4 regions of the Bradyrhizobium sp. 62B genome follow, and region 1 is predicted to be linked to each of the others. Evidence: predicted binding sites of a transcription regulator. Region 1 holds the regulator's gene; each other region holds the start of a gene.
The links. Region 1 encodes PhoB, which activates phosphate uptake and scavenging genes when phosphate is short. Its sites were predicted from a motif close to TGTCATNNANCTGTCAT; they were not measured.

Region 1 (4,193 bases):
GCTTGCCGTGATCGTGATCCCGGTCGTGGTGCGCACCACCGAGGACATGCTGCTGCTGGTGCCGAACCCGCTGCGTGAAGCCGCCAGCGCGCTCGGCCTGCCGCGCTCGCTGGTGATCAAGCGGATCGCCTATCGCGCGGCGCGCTCCGGCCTCATCACCGGCGTGCTGCTGGCCACCGCGCGCGTCGCCGGCGAGACGGCGCCGCTGCTGTTCACCGCGCTGTCGAACCAGTTCTTCAGTCTCGGCCTGGACAAGACGATGGCGAACCTTCCAGTCACCATCAACAACTTCGTGCAGAGCCCCTACGCCTATTGGAAGCAGCTCGCCTGGAGCGGCGCCCTGCTGATCACCCTGACCGTGCTTGCCCTGAACATTGGCGCCCGCATCATCGGCGCCGAGAGGACTGCAAAATGAGTGAAATCTCTGTTTCCGTCAGCGCGCCGAGCGTTCACCCCGGCTCGCAGCCGCTGCCCGAGGCGCCAGCCAAGGTCACCGCGCGCAACCTGAATTTCTACTACGGTGAGCACCACGCGCTGAAGAACATCAATCTGACGCTCGGCGCCAATCGCGTCACGGCCTTCATCGGCCCGTCGGGCTGCGGCAAGTCCACGCTGCTGCGCATCTTCAACCGGATGTACGACCTCTATCCGGGACAGCGCGCCACCGGCCAGCTGTTGCTCGACCACACCAACATCCTCGATCCCAAGCTCGACCTCAACCTGCTGCGCGCCCGGGTCGGGATGGTATTCCAGAAGCCGACGCCGTTCCCGATGACGATCTACGAGAACATCGCCTTCGGCATCCGCCTCTACGAGAAGATCTCGAAGTCCGAGATGGACGACCGGGTCGAGAAGGCGCTGCGCGGCGGCGCGCTGTGGAACGAGGTCAAGGACAAGCTCAACGCCTCCGGCCTGTCGCTGTCCGGCGGCCAGCAGCAGCGCCTGTGCATCGCCCGCACCGTCGCGGTGCGGCCTGAAGTGATCCTGTTCGACGAGCCCTGCTCGGCGCTCGACCCGATCTCGACCGCCAAGGTCGAGGAGCTGATCCAGGAATTGTCCGAGAACTACACGATCGCGATCGTCACCCACAACATGCAGCAGGCGGCGCGCGTCTCCGACAAGACCGCCTTCATGTATCTCGGCGAGCTGATCGAGTTCGACGACACCAGCAAGATCTTCACGTCGCCGAGCGATCGGCGTACGCAGGATTACATCACCGGCCGGTTCGGCTGAGGAGACGCAACATGGGTTCTGAACATACCGCAAAGGCTTTCGACACTGACCTCCAGGAGCTCACCCGCCTGGTCGCCGAGATGGGCGGAATCGCCGAGCGCATGATCGTCGATTCCGTCGGCGCGCTGATCCGCCGCGACGTCGCGCTCGGCCAGCGCGTCGTCACCATCGACGCCGATCTCGACGCGCTGCAGAAGCGCATCGAAGAACGCGCCGTGCTCACTATCGCCCGCCGCCAGCCGATGGCGGTGGATCTGCGCGAGATCGTCGGCGCCATGCGCGTCGCGACCGACCTCGAGCGCATCGGCGACCTCGCCAAGAACATGGGCAAGCGCGTCGCCGCGCTGGAGACCGACTTCCATCCGCTCAAGCTGTTCCGCGGCCTCGAGCACATGACCGACCTCGTGCAGCAGCAGGTCAAGTCGGTGCTGGATGCCTATGCCGCGCACGATCTGCCGGCGGCGATGGCGGTGTGGAAGGGCGACGAGGAAGTCGACGCGATCTGCACCTCGCTGTTCCGCGAGCTCCTCACCTACATGATGGAGGATCCGCGCAACATCTCGTTCTGCATCCATCTGATGTTCTGCGCCAAGAACATCGAGCGGATCGGCGACCACGCCACCAACATCGCCGAGACCGTGTTCTACATGATCGAGGGCCAGGCGATCACCGACAAGCGGCCGAAGGGCGACATGACGACCTTCGCCACGACGGTCCCGAATACCTGAAGACTTGATATCCGAAGACCTAAGGAGCGACGACACCATGGGCGCACGCATTATGGTGGTTGAGGACGAGGAAGCTCTCACCGAGCTTCTGCGTTACAACCTCGAAGGCGACGGCTATGACGTCGAGACGGTGATGCGCGGCGACGACGCCGACACCCGCCTCAAGGAGCACATTCCCGATCTGATCGTGCTCGACTGGATGCTGCCGGGCCTCTCCGGCATCGAGCTGTGCCGGCGCCTGCGCACCCGGCCCGAGACCAAGCAGCTGCCGATCATCATGCTCACCGCGCGCGGCGAGGAGAGCGAGCGGGTGCGCGGCCTTGCGACCGGCGCCGACGACTACATCGTCAAGCCGTTCTCGGTGCCGGAGCTCTTGGCGCGCGTGAAGGGCCTGCTCAGGCGCGCCAACCCCGAGCGGCTCGCGACCGTGCTGGCCTATGGCGACATCGAGCTCGATCGCGACAAGCGCCGCGTGGCGCGCTCGGGCCGCCCGATCGATCTCGGCCCGACCGAATATCGGCTTCTGGAGTTCTTCCTGGAGCATCCCGGCCGCGTGTTCTCGCGCGAGCAGCTGCTCGACAGCGTCTGGGGCCGCGACATCTATATCGACGAGCGTACCGTCGACGTCCATATCGGCCGCCTGCGCAAGCTGCTCAATCTCGGCCGCGAGCAGGACCCGATCCGCACCGTCCGCGGCGCCGGCTACGCGCTGGATGATCGCTTTGCGAAGGCTGAGCAGACGTAGGACCTGCTTCCGTAATCCAACAAAAAGCGCGCCAGCTGACGCGCTTTTTCGTCTCGATGCCTAAGACCGTGTTTACCGCGGGCCCGGCTTCGCCGGTGCGCGCCGGCGATCCGCTGCCGGCTGATACGCCACGCGCGAATGCTGGGCGCAGTAGGGCAGGCCGGACAGCGCCTTGCCGCCGCAGAAGAAGAAATCCGGGCTCGAGGGATCGCCGACCGGCCAGTGGCAGGTCGCCTCGTTGAGCTCGAGCAGCGACAGCCGCTGGCTCATCGGCACCACGTTGTCGTAGGTGACCGGTTCGGCCTCGACTTCGACCTCGAAGGCCTGCGCCAGTGCGGTGTTGCCGCGCGCAATGGGGCGGGTCACCCGCATCATGTGCTGCGCCGGGCGTGCCTTGCGCGGCCGCGGCGCGGCCGACGAAGGGCTCTTGGCGCGGCCGGACAGGCCGAGCCTGTGCACTTTGCCGATCACGGCATTGCGGGTCACATTGCCGAGCTCTGCTGCGATCTGGCTGGCCGACAATCCGGCCTCCCAGAGCTTTTTCAGCTGCTCGACGCGATCGTCGGACCAGGTCAAAACCGTCATTGCACCCTTTCCCTCGCTGCGCTTCTGCCATCCTGGCGGTCCGTGCGGCGAATGCCTAAGCCTCAAAAACCCGTGCCGTCAGAATCCCTTAAGGCTCGCCGGGCGCGCTACTCGCGCCCGAACGTTTACGCCGGTACATGAGGACTCTTGGGATCAGAACTGCTGCACGAGATGTCGTATCTGACAGCCCAAACGCTACAATATGGCGTGACTCACGCGCAAGAGTCCGCCGACTCGCTTCCACATGTTCCGTGGTGTAAAACCCGCAAAATCGCCACCGCAAGACTACGGAATCTGCGTTTCCCGAGGCTTTCGGGCGGCATTGACACCCGTTTCACCAGGCCTAAGATAGTCCCGCGTGCCGCCCTTAAAAGGCGGCACGTTTCGTTTTCCGGGCCGGTCAATGGTGCGTTGCGCAATGCACGCCCCACACCGTCCGCAACATCAAGTGACCGTCATGACTAACAGCGTAGCCCCGCATTTGCTCCCCGTTTTCGCCAGGGCCAACCTCGGTTTTGAGCGCGGCGAAGGCTGCTGGCTGATTGCGACCAATGGCGATCGCTATCTCGATTTCACCTCGGGCGTTGCTGTGAACGCGCTCGGCCACGCCCATCCCGCGCTGGTCAAGGCGTTGCAGGAGCAGGCGACGAAGCTGTGGCACATGTCGAACCTGTTCCAGAGCCCGGACGGCGAGAAGCTCGCCGCGCGCCTGTGCAACGAGAGCTTTGCGGACTTCGTGTTCTTCTGCAATTCCGGCGCCGAGGCGCTGGAGGGCGTGATCAAGCTGGTCCGCCATCATCACTTCTCCAAGGGCCATCCGGAACGTTACCGCATCATCACCTTCGAAGGCGCGTTCCACGGCCGCACGCTGGCGACCTTGGCTGCGACCGGCTCTGCAAAAT
Region 2 (4,193 bases), 160 kb from region 1:
CTGTCGAGCGTGAGGATGCGGTCGAAATAGCTGACGAAATTGCCGAAATAGGTGAACAGCGTACGCAGATTCACTTCCGCGCCGATCGCGGCGAGAACCAGCGCCGCGCCGAAGACCACGATTCCCAGCAGCAGGCGGAGCCGCTTGCGCCCGACCGCCCGGCGATAGGCGGCGTCGAGCACGGCGAGCTGCTGGGCGGGGAGGATCGAAACCGCTGTCGTCATCGGCTTGAGATGGTCCCGTCAAAGAAAGAGCCGGGTCCAGGGACCCGGCTCAGGTGCGTTGTCCCGATACTCAGGACGCCTTCTTCTTGCGCAGCGCGTCGACGAACTTGATCAGCTCGATCGTGCCATCCCAGTCCTTGGTGGTGGCGTGGTTGAACCCCTTCTTCTGGCCGTCCTGGAGGCGATCGAACGCCGCCTTGTCCTTCGCCGGCGCATCGAAGAACGCCTTCGCGATGGCCGCCTTGGCGTCATCAGGCAGGTCGGAATTGTAGGCGTAGGGACCGTTGATGATGGGTGCGGACTTGTGGATGATCCGGAAGTCGTCCTTCTTCATCGCCGAGCCGTCGGCATTCTTCAGCATGCCCTTGGTCAGCATCTGCGCCAGCGTCGAATCGTCGTCGGTGGTCCACTGGTTGGCCGCGACGTCGACCGTTCCTTGCGACAGGGCCAGCATCGCGTTCTCGTGGCTGCCGGTGAAGACGACCTTGCTGAAATAGCCCTCGGCATCGTGGATGCCCATCTTGTCGAGTTCGAAGCGCGGCACGTTGTTGCCGGAGGTCGAGTTGGGATCGACGAGGCCGAGGTTCTTGCCCTTGAGGTCGTCGATTTTCTTGTAGGCGCTGTTCGCCTTGACGAAGAACACGGAATAGTAACCGGTGGAGCCGTCGGCGTTGATGTCGTTGGCGAAGGCGTCGGTCTTGACGCCGGTCAGGCGGGCACGCGCGAACGAGGCCGAGCCGTAGCTGGCGATGTGGATGTTGCCGGCGCGCTGGCCTTCGATGACAGCGGCGTAGTCATTGGCGATGCGCAGCGTGACCTTCACGCCCAGCTCCTTCGAAAGGTAGCCCATGAACGGCGCCCAACGCTCGGTGACGCCGGAAGCGTTCTCGGCCGGGACGACGGCGAAGGTCAGCTCGGGATATTTGGCCTTCCAGTCGTCGGCGGAGGCGGAGGCCGTGAACGCAAGCGCGGCGGCGCCGGCGAGAACCAGTCTGCGAGTGATCATGTTACCCTCTTCATCGGTTGGGGTCGGTTGACGCAAAGATTTGCAACTAAACGAATGGATCAGGCGGCCGCGGCCGTTCCGAGCGCGGGCACGCCAGCGGGCGCTGGCACGGGCATCGCGCCCATGACGTCGGCGGCTTCGAGATCGTAGAGCTCGCGGGCGACGTGGTCGGTCAGCGCGGACGGCGCGCCGTCGAACACCACGCGCCCCTGCGCCATGCCGATCAGGCGGTCGCAATAGCTGCGCGCCAGATCGAGCGAATGCAGGTTGCAGAGCACCGTGATGCCGAAATGCTTGTTGATGCGCAGCAGCGCATCCATCACGATCTTGGTGTTGCGCGGATCGAGCGAGGCGATCGGCTCGTCTGCAAGGATGATGTCGGGCTGCTGTACCAGCGCACGGGCGATCGCGACGCGCTGCTGCTGCCCCCCGGAGAGCTGGTCGGCGCGCTGCGCGGCGAGCGAAGCGATGTCGAACTGCTCGAGCGCCGACATCGCCAGCGCCTTGTCCTGCTCCGGCCAGGTTTGCGACAACGAGCGCCAGGCCGGCATCGTCGCAAGCCGCCCCATCAGGACATTGGTGAGGACATCGAGCCGGCCGACCAGGTTGAACTGCTGGAAGATCATCGCCGAGCGCGCCCGCCATTGCCGCAGCTCCTTGCCGCGCAGCGCGGTGACGTCGATGCCGTCGAACAAGATCCGTCCCTCGGTCGGCGTCACCAGGCGGTTGATGCTCCGCAGCAGGGTCGACTTGCCGGCGCCGGACCGTCCGATCACACCGACGAAGCCGCCGGGGGAGATTTGAAACGAGGCGTCGTCCACCGCGGCTTTCGCGCCGAAGCGACACGTCAGACCATCCACCACCAGCATGCAAGGCTCCAGATTAGCTGGGGCCCACCGCTAACGCCGGCGCTTAACACTTGTGTGACAGATGCGTTGCGATGCGGCGATCCTACACACCTCATCCCCTGTCATCGCCGCGTCATGACACCGTCATCAAGCCGCTCGAAGAGGAACGTCCGCCTCGCATTTCGGATTCACCATGGCCGCCAAAGCGCTTTCGGTCCTGCCGACCATCGATCCCTCGGCCAAGCTGCACGAGACCCGGCTCGGCGCCTACACCGAGGTCGGCGCGCGCACGATCCTGCTCGAGGTGGCGATGGGCGATTACTCCTATGTCGTGAACGACGCCCAGATCACCTACACCACCATCGGAAAGTTCTGCTCGATCGCGGCGATGACGCGGATCAATCCCGGCAATCATCCGATGCACCGCGCGACGCAGGCGCATTTCACCTATCGGTCCAGCGCCTATTTCGAAGGCGAGAGCGACGATGCCGATTTCTTCGACTGGCGGCGGCAGCATCACGTTCATATCGGCCACGACGTCTGGATCGGCCACGGCGCGATCGTGCTGCCCGGCCGCAACGTCGGCACCGGCGCGGTGATTGCGGCCGGCGCCATCGTCACCAAGGACGTTCCGGCCTACACCATCGTCGCGGGCAATCCGGCCCGCATCGTGCGCCGGCGATTTTCCGAGGAGATCGCCGGAAGGCTTGCGAGGCTCGCTTGGTGGAACTGGGATCACGACAAATTGCGTGAAGCGCTGCCCGATTTCCGCAAGCTCGGGATTGAAGATTTTCTCTCGACGTATGAAGCACAGGCAGCTTCCCCTGCAAGCAAGCAAAGCGCGGTCGCGTGACAGACATTTTCCTTGAAGGCGGCCGGGCCCTGGTCGGCACTGAAATCGTCGAAACGTCATTGGCGGTGTCCGGGCAGGACATCGCAGAAGTGGACGCCTCCCGCGGCCGGGCGCGGCTGGCGATCGATGCACGAGGCCTGCTGGTGCTGCCCGGCATCGTCGACCTTCACGGCGATGCCTTCGAGCGCCAGATGATGCCGCGCGCCGGCGTCGACTTCCCGATCGACGTCGCGCTCGCCGACAGCGACCGCCAGGCCATCAGTAACGGCATCACCACCGTATTTCACGCCGCGACCTGTTCGTGGGAGCCGGGCCTGCGCAGCAGCGACAATGCGCGCGGGCTGATGGAGGCGATCGAGCGGCAGCGCCCGCAATTCGCCGCCGACACCCGCTTCCATCTCAGGCACGAAACCTACAATCTCGAGGCCGAAGCCGAGATCGCGCAGTGGCTCATGGAAGGCCGCGTCGACCTGTTCGCCTTCAATGACCACATGGACGGCACGGTCGCCGACATGGCCAAGCCGCGCAAGCGCAACCGCATGGTCGAGCGCACCGGACTGTCGGGCGAGGAATTCGACCGGCTGGTCGAACGCGTGACGTCGCGCGCCGACGAGGTGCCCGCTTCGGTGTCGCGGCTGGCCGCCGCGGCCCGCGCGGCCGAGGTGCGGATGCTCTCGCACGATGACGCGACGCCGGCGATGCGCCGACAGTTTCGCGAGCTCGGCGCCGACATCGCGGAGTTTCCGATCAACGAGGAAACGGCGCGGGCGGCAGCGAGCCACGGCGACGCCATCGTCTACGGCGCACCGAACGTCGTGCGCGGCGGCAGCCACACCGGCTGGACCAGGGCATCCGACATGATCGCCAAGGGGCTCTGCTCGGTGCTGGCGTCGGACTATTATTATCCCGCACAGCTGCTCGCCGCGTTCCGCCTCGCCGCCGATGGCGTGCTGCCGCTGACGGAGGCCTGGAATCTGGTCTCCGCCGGGCCCGCACGCGCGACCGGCCTTGTCGATCGCGGTGTGCTCGCCGAAGGCCGCCGCGCCGACATCCTGCTGGTCGACGACAGCTTGCCGCTGCGGCCGGGGCTGATCGCGGGGATCTCGGGCGGCAAGCTCGTCCATCTCACCGATGCGACGCGGCTGCTCACCGCGGCAGCGACGCCGCGCGAGGCTGTCGGTGCGGCGTAAATTGGTTATGCTGAGGCAATGACAGGTTTTCCCCGCTACGCGATCTATTTTGCCGCCGGCAGCGATAGCGCC
Region 3 (4,193 bases), on a different replicon from region 1:
AATTGGCGCCCGCCCCTCATGAATAGTGCACCCGCCGGCTCATGATCCAAGCCTGGGCCAAGGTCAAGACAACGATGATTGCAAGGAAGACAATGGTCACGGTTGCACCGTATCCCGTGCGCAGGTATTCGAAGCTCTCGCGATAGAGCGTATAGAGAAGTACTTCCGATGCTCGGCCCGGGCCACCCTGCGTCAGGATGGCGACGGTGTCGAAGACCTGGAAGGCTCTGATCGCGACGACAATGAGCACAAACATCGACACGGGTCCGAGCATCGGCAGCGTGACCGTACTCAGCCTATCAAACCAACCATCCGCGCCATCGATATCGGCAGCCTGATATATCTCGTTCGGAATAGCCTTCAGGCCTGCGAGGAACAGCACCATGGCGAAGCCGGCATTTTGCCAGACGCCGATCAATGCAAGGATCGGAAGCACCGTTCTTTCATCTCGCAGCCAATTGGTCGTCGGAAAGCCGATGGCCAGCAGCGCCTGATTGAAAAGTCCGATTGTCGGATGCAGCAGCATTTCCCAGGCGATCGCGGTCGCTGCAAGCGTCGCCATGAACGGGATGAAGTGGATCGCCCGATAAAATCTGCGCAGGCTCTCTCCTGCCTCGATCAGCAGCGCGACCAACAGTCCGAAGCCAACCGTTCCCGGTACGACGATCAGCACGTAGATCATCGTGTTAAACAGGGAGCTTCGGAACGTCGGATCGACGAACACCTGGCGGAAGTTCTTCAGGCCGACGAAGGACAGGCTCGAGTTGCCGAAATGCCAATTCGTGGTTGCGATTGCAGCAATTGCAATCAAAGGTAGAAGGAACAGCAGCCCCAGCAGCGTCGCGCCCGGCAACACAAGGACATAGGCGGCAATCGATTCGGCATACCGCTCCGTCACGCTTGGCCTAGCCAACGCCGACGCGCCTTGATCAGCGCGTCGTGAAATCGCGACGCCGGACGTCGTCATGCGAACGCCCGTCGTTCGATCTGCGTAACGGGGCGCACTGGCCTGATCCGATGGCCGCCAGAATCAAAGAACAGCAGCAGCTCAGGCTGCAGGTGGAGCCGGAGCGACTCCCCGATCTGGATGCGGGAGGCACATTCGAGCGACAGGCGCGCAACGAACAGGTCTGCTGCACCGGGCAGCTCGAGGTGCACCAGGGCGTCTGATCCCATATGCTCGACCAGACGAACACGTCCGGACAGCGCGTCAAGAGCTCCGGGCTCCGCCGGAAGGACGGATTCGGGGCGGATGCCGACGAAAATCCGGTCGGCAACGTGAGGCACCCCATCGACCCGAAGTGGCGTCCCGGCAACTTCGATATGCCCACCAACAACCAGTGCTTCGACGATGTTGATCTTTGGGAAACCGACGAACTCGGCAACTCGCAAATGGGAGGGGTCGGCATACGTATCCTGAGGCCGGGCCACCTGCAGGATCTCACCGTTACTCATGATAACAATGCGATCCGACAGCGTCATCGCTTCGGTCTGGTCATGTGTCACGTAGATAAAGGTACTGCCAAGTCTTCGATGGAGCTCCTTGATTTCGGCCCGCATCTGGATGCGAAGCTTAGCGTCGAGATTCGACAGCGGCTCGTCCATAAGGAAGACGGCCGGTTCGCGCACGATCGCGCGCCCCAGAGCAACGCGCTGCCGCTGTCCCCCGGACAATTCCATCGGCTTCCTGTGCAAGAGCTCATCGAGCCCAAGTGCGACAGCCACCCGCGACACGTCTGCAGCGATTCCCTCGCTCGCGGCGGTCACACCGGGCAGGAGCGCGCCGATTCCCGGAAGCCTTTGCCAGACATTTAGACGCCGCATGCGCAGGGGCAGAGCAACATTCTCCGCTGCTGTCATATGCGGATAAAGAGCATAGGACTGAAAGACCATCGCCACATTGCGATGTTTTGGACGTACGCCGTCCAGCTGCTTGTCTCCAAGGAAGATCGAACCAGCGTCCGCTGTCTCGAGACCCGCGAGAATCTTTAGAAGGGTCGATTTCCCACAGCCCGATGGGCCGAGTATAGTGAGAAACTCGCCATCCTTGATTTGAAGAGAGAGGTCCTTCAGAACCTTGACCGAGCCAAAGCCCTTCGACAGACCGATAATGGAGAGCCCAGCCATATTTCCCGCTTGAATTGTTTCGTCGATCGCGGCAACCTGTCTAGACAGGTTTTGCTACAGGTTTATGACGGGTGATCACGCCCTGGCGCGCGATCTTTAGACTCCGATTGAGCCGGGTCATGCCAGACCGATCGAGCCATCTTCCATGACAGAGAGCCTGCAATGATTTCCGCCAGCTTCCGCAAACAGCTTGAGCATGCGCAAGGAGACCACTTGTGGCAGCAGGTCGAAAGCACCCTGCTCAAGCTCATCAAAGGCGGACGGTTCAAGGACCGCGATCGTCTGCCGTCGGAGAAAGAGCTGGCTTCGCAATTCGGCGTGAATCGGCACACTGTCCGGCAGGCCATCGCCGGTCTCGTCGAGCGCGGCGTCGTTTTCAAGCGCAAGGGCGGCGGATCCTATCTCGTTCCCGAGCTAATAGATTATCCGATCGGGAAGCGGACGCGATTCAGCACCAACATCAAGCTACTCGGGAAGGTGCCCGGCCATACGCTGTTGGCCGCTGGCGAACGTCCGATCTACGGCAAAGTCGCAGCAGCGCTGAAAATGCGCGATGGCGATCGAGCTGTTTTTCTTCATCTCGTCGGCGAGGCCGATAGATTGCCGATCAGCGTCGCAAAGACCTACCTTCCAGCCAGTCGATTTGCCGGCTTTGGCGAGATCTACCGCAAGACGATGTCAATGACGAAGGCGTTGGAGTCCTTTGATGTCTTGGACTATTTCCGGGATGTCACCCGATGCGTTGCGCATATACCGTCCAAGGAGGACGCACACCATCTGAGGCAATTGGAATCGGTGCCGGTGCTGCTTGTGGAGGCACTCGACGTCGATTCGCAGTCCCATCCTATCGTGTACCACGAAACGCTCTATGCCGGGGAGCGCGTCCAGCTCGTCTTCGGCGACGCTAAGCCGGTCACGTTCATCGCGGATATTTCGGTCTAACGACGCGGCTCGTCGGACGGATTTAAGAGATGTATGTTCACGCCCAAGCACAGCTCTTACCTCAACCTCGTCACCGACTTCTTCTCCAAACTCGGGCACGCCATCCTGCGTCACATCCGGTGAGACGAACTCAAGGAGAGCATCATGACCGGCATCAACGACGTCAATCGTTATCCACACCTGGCCCCTACAAGCTCGCTGAGGCTGCCTGATATCATTCGAACCATGGAAACCCGAGCTACCGGTGCTCCTTCGCTCTCGAAGCTCGCAAACGGATGCGGCCCAAACGCGAACTTAGGAATCGAAGTGCTGGCCAGTCCTCGCGTTCATTCGCTGCGCGCCGCAGCTTTGCAACCCGTAATGAAGGTGTAATCACCACATGCCGATGGATGTTGATCCAAAACTTTGCGGAATCGGCCCGAGCGAATGTCCTCTTCCAGTCGCCGGCACCCTTCCTGAACCATTCGGCTCTGGCCTGCCCGGCGGAAGCGCGTGATGCCCTGCCGCACCTCATCGTGCAAATAGAGGGCCGGCTGATGCTTGGCGCCATAGAGGAACAGGTCGACCATATTCTCGGGGATGTCCCAGGTCGAAACTTTCACTGGACGGAATCCGACACGCTGGAGCACCGTCACAAGACGCGTGACGGACGGCATTAGGGATTCGCTGGATCTCATCAGCTCGCCAAAATATTCGTTGAGCCAGAAGGTCCGGGTCTGGGAGGGATCGGTAGTGAAGATGACGAACCGCGCGCCAGGTTCGAGCACGCGATAGACCTCACCTGCCATGGCCTCGAGATCGTTGAAGTGATGAACTGCCAGGCACGAGAACGCGCCAGCCACGCTCGCGTCAGCCATCGGCATTTTTTCAGCAGGTGCGCAAATAAACTCGGAGTTCCTCGATTTCTCTTGGGCGACTCGCAGCATGCCTTGTGACAAGTCGAGCCCTATCATCGCGTAGCCCCGCGCAGCAAATTCCGCAAGGTAGTTCCCGGTGCCACAGCCAAGATCCAGATACGTTTTGCCATGATCTGGGCGAAGCCGTTCCAGGATTGCGTCGGCCAGTCTTGGATCAGGGCGGCGTGTGACGTCGTATGCGTTGGATACCGCGTCATAGGGGGCCTG
Region 4 (4,193 bases), 170 kb from region 1:
ACGCCGCCGGTGCCCCAGCCATAGGGCATCGGCATCTCGCGGCTGGCGAACGGCACCTGATAGCCGGGGATCGCGATCGCCTTCAGGATCGCGCGGCGGATCATCCGCTTGGTCTGCTCGTCGAGATAGGCGAAATTATAGGCCGGCGCGTTCATTCCGCGGCCTCCTTCATGGCAGCGGGCGTCTGGGCATCGGCAAATTCTTTCCGCAGCTTGCGCAGCAGACCGAGCTCGGACTGGAAGTCGACATAATGCGGCAGCTTGAGATGCTCGACGAAGCCGGTCGCCTGGACGTTGTCCGAATGCGACATCACGAACTCCTCGTCCTGCGCCGGGGCGCGCACATCCTCGCCGAGCTCGCGGGCACGCAGCGCGCGGTCGACCAGCGCCATCGACATGGTCTTGCGCTCGCTCTGGCCGAAGGCGAGGCCATAGCCGCGGGTGAAGCACGGCGCTTCGGTCGCCGAGCCCTTGAACTGGTTGACCATCTGGCACTCGGTCAGCTCGATCGCGCCGAGCGGCACGGCGAAGCCGGCGTCTTCCGCGAAAAATTCCACCTCGACCTCGCCGAAGCGGATCTCGCCGGCGAAGGGATGGTTGCGGCCATAGCCGCGCTGGGTGGAATAGCCCATCGCCAGCAGGAATCCTTCGTCGCCGCGCGCGAGGTTTTGCAGGCGCAGATCGCGGTCGGCGGGAAAATTCAGCGGCTCGCGGGTGAGATCGCCGACGCCGGCGCCGTCCTCGGCCTGCGGCGAGGATTCGATCAGCCCGTCGCGGCCGAGAATGTCGGTCACGCGCGGCGTCGGCGCGGTGGAGGCTTCGGCCGTGGCCGGAGCCTCCGGCGCAAATCCTTGCGCGAGCGAGGGATCGAGCAGGCGGTGGGTGTAGTCGAAAGTCGGCCCAAGGATCTGGCCACCCGGGATGTCCTTGAAGGTCGAGGACACCCGCCGCTGCACGCGCATCGCGCCGGTATCGACCGGCTCGCTCGCACCGAAGCGCGGCAGCGTGGCGCGGAAAGCGCGGACCAGGAAGATCGCCTCGATCAGATCGCCGCGTGCCTGCTTGATCGCGAGCGCCGCGAGCTCGCGGTCGTAGAGCGAGCCTTCGCTCATGACGCGGTCCACGGCGAGGCCGAGCTGCTCGGAGATCTGGTCGAGCGAAACCTCCGCAACGTCCTGGTCGCCGCGCCGCTTATGGGCGAGCAGGCGATGGGCATTCTCGATGGCGCGTTCGCCGCCTTTGACTGCGACATACATGCTTCAGCTTCCTTTGCTCACGACGCGAATGGTGCGGGGGATCGCGACCACCGAGTCATCGGCGACCAGCACCACGTCGATGCCGCGCGGAAACAACGGCGCGTTGAATCGCAGGCGCTCGAACAGGTCGAACGGCTTGATCGAGGCCTGCAATGTCGCGGCGCCGTCGATGCCGGGACCACGCAGCTCGAAGCTGCGGCCTGCGTTGAGGCTCTCGACCTGGAGGATGACCGTGGTCGAGCGATCCGGATATTCGCTGGTGCCGAGCGCGAATCGCTCGAGCGGAGGAAGCACCGCGCCGTCACTGATCAGCGCAAAACTCGCGATGGAAGAATCCTGCACCATCGGCGCACCGGTGTGGAATTTCAGCCATTTCACGACGTCCAGACTCTCAGCCATCCGCGCATCGAGCCAGAGCGGCGTATCGTGATCGAACAGCGTCAGCGCGATCGCGGCGGTGCCGCGCATCATCGTTTCGGGCGCCCCCGCTCCCGGCACGATGCGCTGGACCGAGCCGGGCCGCGCCATCGCGTCCATGACGGAGCGAAAAGTCGATTGCGCCGACAGCACCCTGTCGGCGAACCCCGGCGGCAATTCCGCAATCGTGGTCATGATCTCACCCCTCACCGCGCACCATGGTGTAGAAATCAACCTTCGTCGCAGCGGTCTCGGCCGCTGCCTGCTGGCGCCTGACCATGAGCTGCTCCCGCAGCGGCGCGATCACGTCGCGCTCCACGGCGCCGCCGAAATCACGGGATTGCACCAGCGCATCGCACAGCGCGATCAGCCGCGCCTTTTGACCGTCGCGCCCGAGCGTGTAGCCGAAGCCGACCTCGCCGCTCGCAAGCCGCACCGCCGCGCGCGACACCGTGGCTTCGCCGAGATTGAAGGGCGCGCCGTCACCGCCGACCCGGCCGCGCAGCATGACGAGGCCGTTTTCGGGCGCGCGCAGGTCTTGATGGGCCGGCAGGCCCAAATCGCGGAGACGGGCGGCGATCTCGCCCGCCTCCGCGTGCGCCAGCACGGCCATCGCGGCCTTGCGCTGGGCTTGCTGGTTGTTGTGCTGGGTCACCCGATCCACCGAACCTTTTGACAGAACTTGCCGCGCCGAAGTTGTCTATGATAATAGACAACTTCATACGGGAGCGCCATGACTGTTTCGTGACAAGAGCGTGATTTCTGGGCTAGGCTGACCGGCGATATGAGCATGCAAGACACCGCATCGTCCGGCGTTGCGCTGTGGCGCCTCGTTGCCGACGGCATCGAGCGCGGCATCGCCGACGGCCGCTTTGCGGCCGGCGACAAATTGCCGGGCGAGATGGAGATCGCCGAAAGCTATCGCGTGAACCGCCATACCGTGCGACGCGCACTGGCGGCCCTCGCCGAGCGCGGCCTGGTGCGCGCCGAGCGCGGCAGCGGAACCTATGTCGAAGCGCAGAAGCTCGCCTATCCCCTGCGCTCGCGCACCCGTTTCTCGGAGATCGTCGGCGCCGGCGGCCGCGAGCCGCGCGGCCAGTTGATCGAGGCCTCCGACGATGTCGCGACCCGCGAGCTGGCGCGCGAGCTGGGCCTGAAGGCCGGCGCGCCGCTGGTGCGCATCGAGGCGATCCGCCTCGCGGATCGCACGCCGATCTGTGTCTCGACCACCTGGCTCTCGGCCGAGCTGTTTCCCGGCGCGGGCGCCGTGTTCGCAGCGACGCGATCGATGACGAAGCTGCTGGCGCATTACGGCGTGCGCGACTATCGCCGCGGCGCGACCCGGATCACCGCCGGCATCGTGGACGCCACAGACGCGGCACGGCTGGATCTGGCGCTAGGACGCCCGATCCTGGTGGTGGACGCGACCGACCACGATCTCCAGGGCAAGCCGCTGATGACGAAGCACTCGCGGTTCGCGGCCGAGCGGGTGGAGTTTCTGGTGGAGAACGGGTGACGTGACCGCTTCTTCCCCTCTCCCCTTGTGGGAGAGGGTGGCTCGCCGCAGTTGCGGCGAGACGGGTGAGGGGTTCTCTCCGTGAGCGAATCTCTCGCGCCGAACTTGCGGAGACAGACCCCTCATCCGGCGCTTCGCGCCACCTTCTCCCACAAGGGGAGAAGGAAAGAACTCAGGCCACCGCCCTGCGCCCGATGATCGCAAAGCGCAGCTTGCCTGAGATGAAATCGATCGCGGCGACGGCGACCAGGATCATCAGGATCAGGAACGACACTTTCTGCCATTCCAGCACGCGGATCTGCTCGGCGAGCTGGAGGCCGATACCGCCGGCGCCGACGATGCCGATGATGGTGGCCGAGCGCGTGTTGGATTCGATGAAATACAGCACCTGGCCGGCGATGACAGGCATCACCTGCGGCAGCAGGCCGAAGCGGATCTCGTGCAGCGGGCTGCCGCCGGAGGCGCGGATGCCCTCGACCTGCTTCTGGTCGGAGCCTTCGATCGCCTCCGAGAACAGCTTGCCGAACGCTCCGAAATCCGACACGGCGATGGCGAGCACGCCGGCGAACGGGCCGAGCCCGACGACGTTGATCCACACCAGCGCCCAGATCAGCGTGTCGACGCCGCGGATCGAATCGAGAAAACGACGGACCGGAAAGCGCAGGATGTTCGACGGCACCACGTTGCGCGCCGCCAGCAGGCTGACCGGCAACGCGAAGATTGCGGCGAGCGTCGTCCCCAGCAGCGCGATCGACAGCGTCTCGCCGAGCGCTTTCAGATAGATCGGCAGCGAGGAGCCGGGATCAGGCGGGATCATCATCACCGTGATCCAGCCGAGCTGGCTGAGACCCGCGAAGAATCGCGACGGCGAGAAGTCGAGATCGACGAGGCCGTAAACGAGCACCGCAAAGGCCGCGACGATCATCGCGGGTATGGCGAGCCGCGCCGAGGCGGGCCGGTCGAATACGTCAGGATAGCGCGCGCGAAGCGCCCGCGGATCGACCT

Region 2: phnC (phosphonate ABC transporter ATP-binding protein) is a predicted target of PhoB. The motif match lies at 2,210-2,226, and genes of this name have one in related genera.
Region 3: phnF (phosphonate metabolism transcriptional regulator PhnF) is a predicted target of PhoB. The motif match lies at 2,181-2,197, and genes of this name have one in related genera.
Region 4: phnF (phosphonate metabolism transcriptional regulator PhnF) is a predicted target of PhoB. The motif match lies at 2,406-2,422, and genes of this name have one in related genera.

What each region holds. Positions count from the first base shown of each region.
Region 1 is NZ_CP092841.2:6,998,032-7,002,224, reverse strand. It holds gene pstA (phosphate ABC transporter permease PstA) at 1-415, shown strand, start outside; gene pstB (phosphate ABC transporter ATP-binding protein PstB) at 412-1,233, shown strand; gene phoU (phosphate signaling complex protein PhoU) at 1,245-1,961, shown strand; gene phoB (phosphate regulon transcriptional regulator PhoB) at 1,999-2,706, shown strand; gene ML401_RS33650 (GcrA family cell cycle regulator) at 2,779-3,291, opposite strand; gene ML401_RS33645 (aspartate aminotransferase family protein) at 3,749-4,193, shown strand, end outside.
Region 2 is NZ_CP092841.2:6,835,999-6,840,191, forward strand. It holds gene phnE (phosphonate ABC transporter, permease protein PhnE) at 1-224, opposite strand, end outside; gene phnD (phosphonate ABC transporter substrate-binding protein) at 295-1,230, opposite strand; gene phnC (phosphonate ABC transporter ATP-binding protein) at 1,290-2,099, opposite strand; gene ML401_RS32820 (chloramphenicol acetyltransferase) at 2,272-2,931, shown strand; gene ML401_RS32825 (alpha-D-ribose 1-methylphosphonate 5-triphosphate diphosphatase) at 2,928-4,121, shown strand; gene ML401_RS32830 (DUF1045 domain-containing protein) at 4,140-4,193, shown strand, end outside.
Region 3 is NZ_CP092842.1:833,046-837,238, forward strand. It holds gene ML401_RS38735 (carbohydrate ABC transporter permease) at 1-20, opposite strand, end outside; gene ML401_RS38740 (carbohydrate ABC transporter permease) at 17-967, opposite strand; gene ML401_RS38745 (ABC transporter ATP-binding protein) at 964-2,127, opposite strand; gene phnF (phosphonate metabolism transcriptional regulator PhnF) at 2,290-3,069, shown strand; gene ML401_RS38755 (class I SAM-dependent methyltransferase) at 3,396-4,193, opposite strand, start outside.
Region 4 is NZ_CP092841.2:6,831,136-6,835,328, forward strand. It holds gene ML401_RS32775 (alpha-D-ribose 1-methylphosphonate 5-phosphate C-P-lyase PhnJ) at 1-155, opposite strand, end outside; gene ML401_RS32780 (carbon-phosphorus lyase complex subunit PhnI) at 152-1,255, opposite strand; gene phnH (phosphonate C-P lyase system protein PhnH) at 1,259-1,867, opposite strand; gene phnG (phosphonate C-P lyase system protein PhnG) at 1,872-2,336, opposite strand; gene phnF (phosphonate metabolism transcriptional regulator PhnF) at 2,457-3,188, shown strand; gene phnE (phosphonate ABC transporter, permease protein PhnE) at 3,361-4,193, opposite strand, start outside.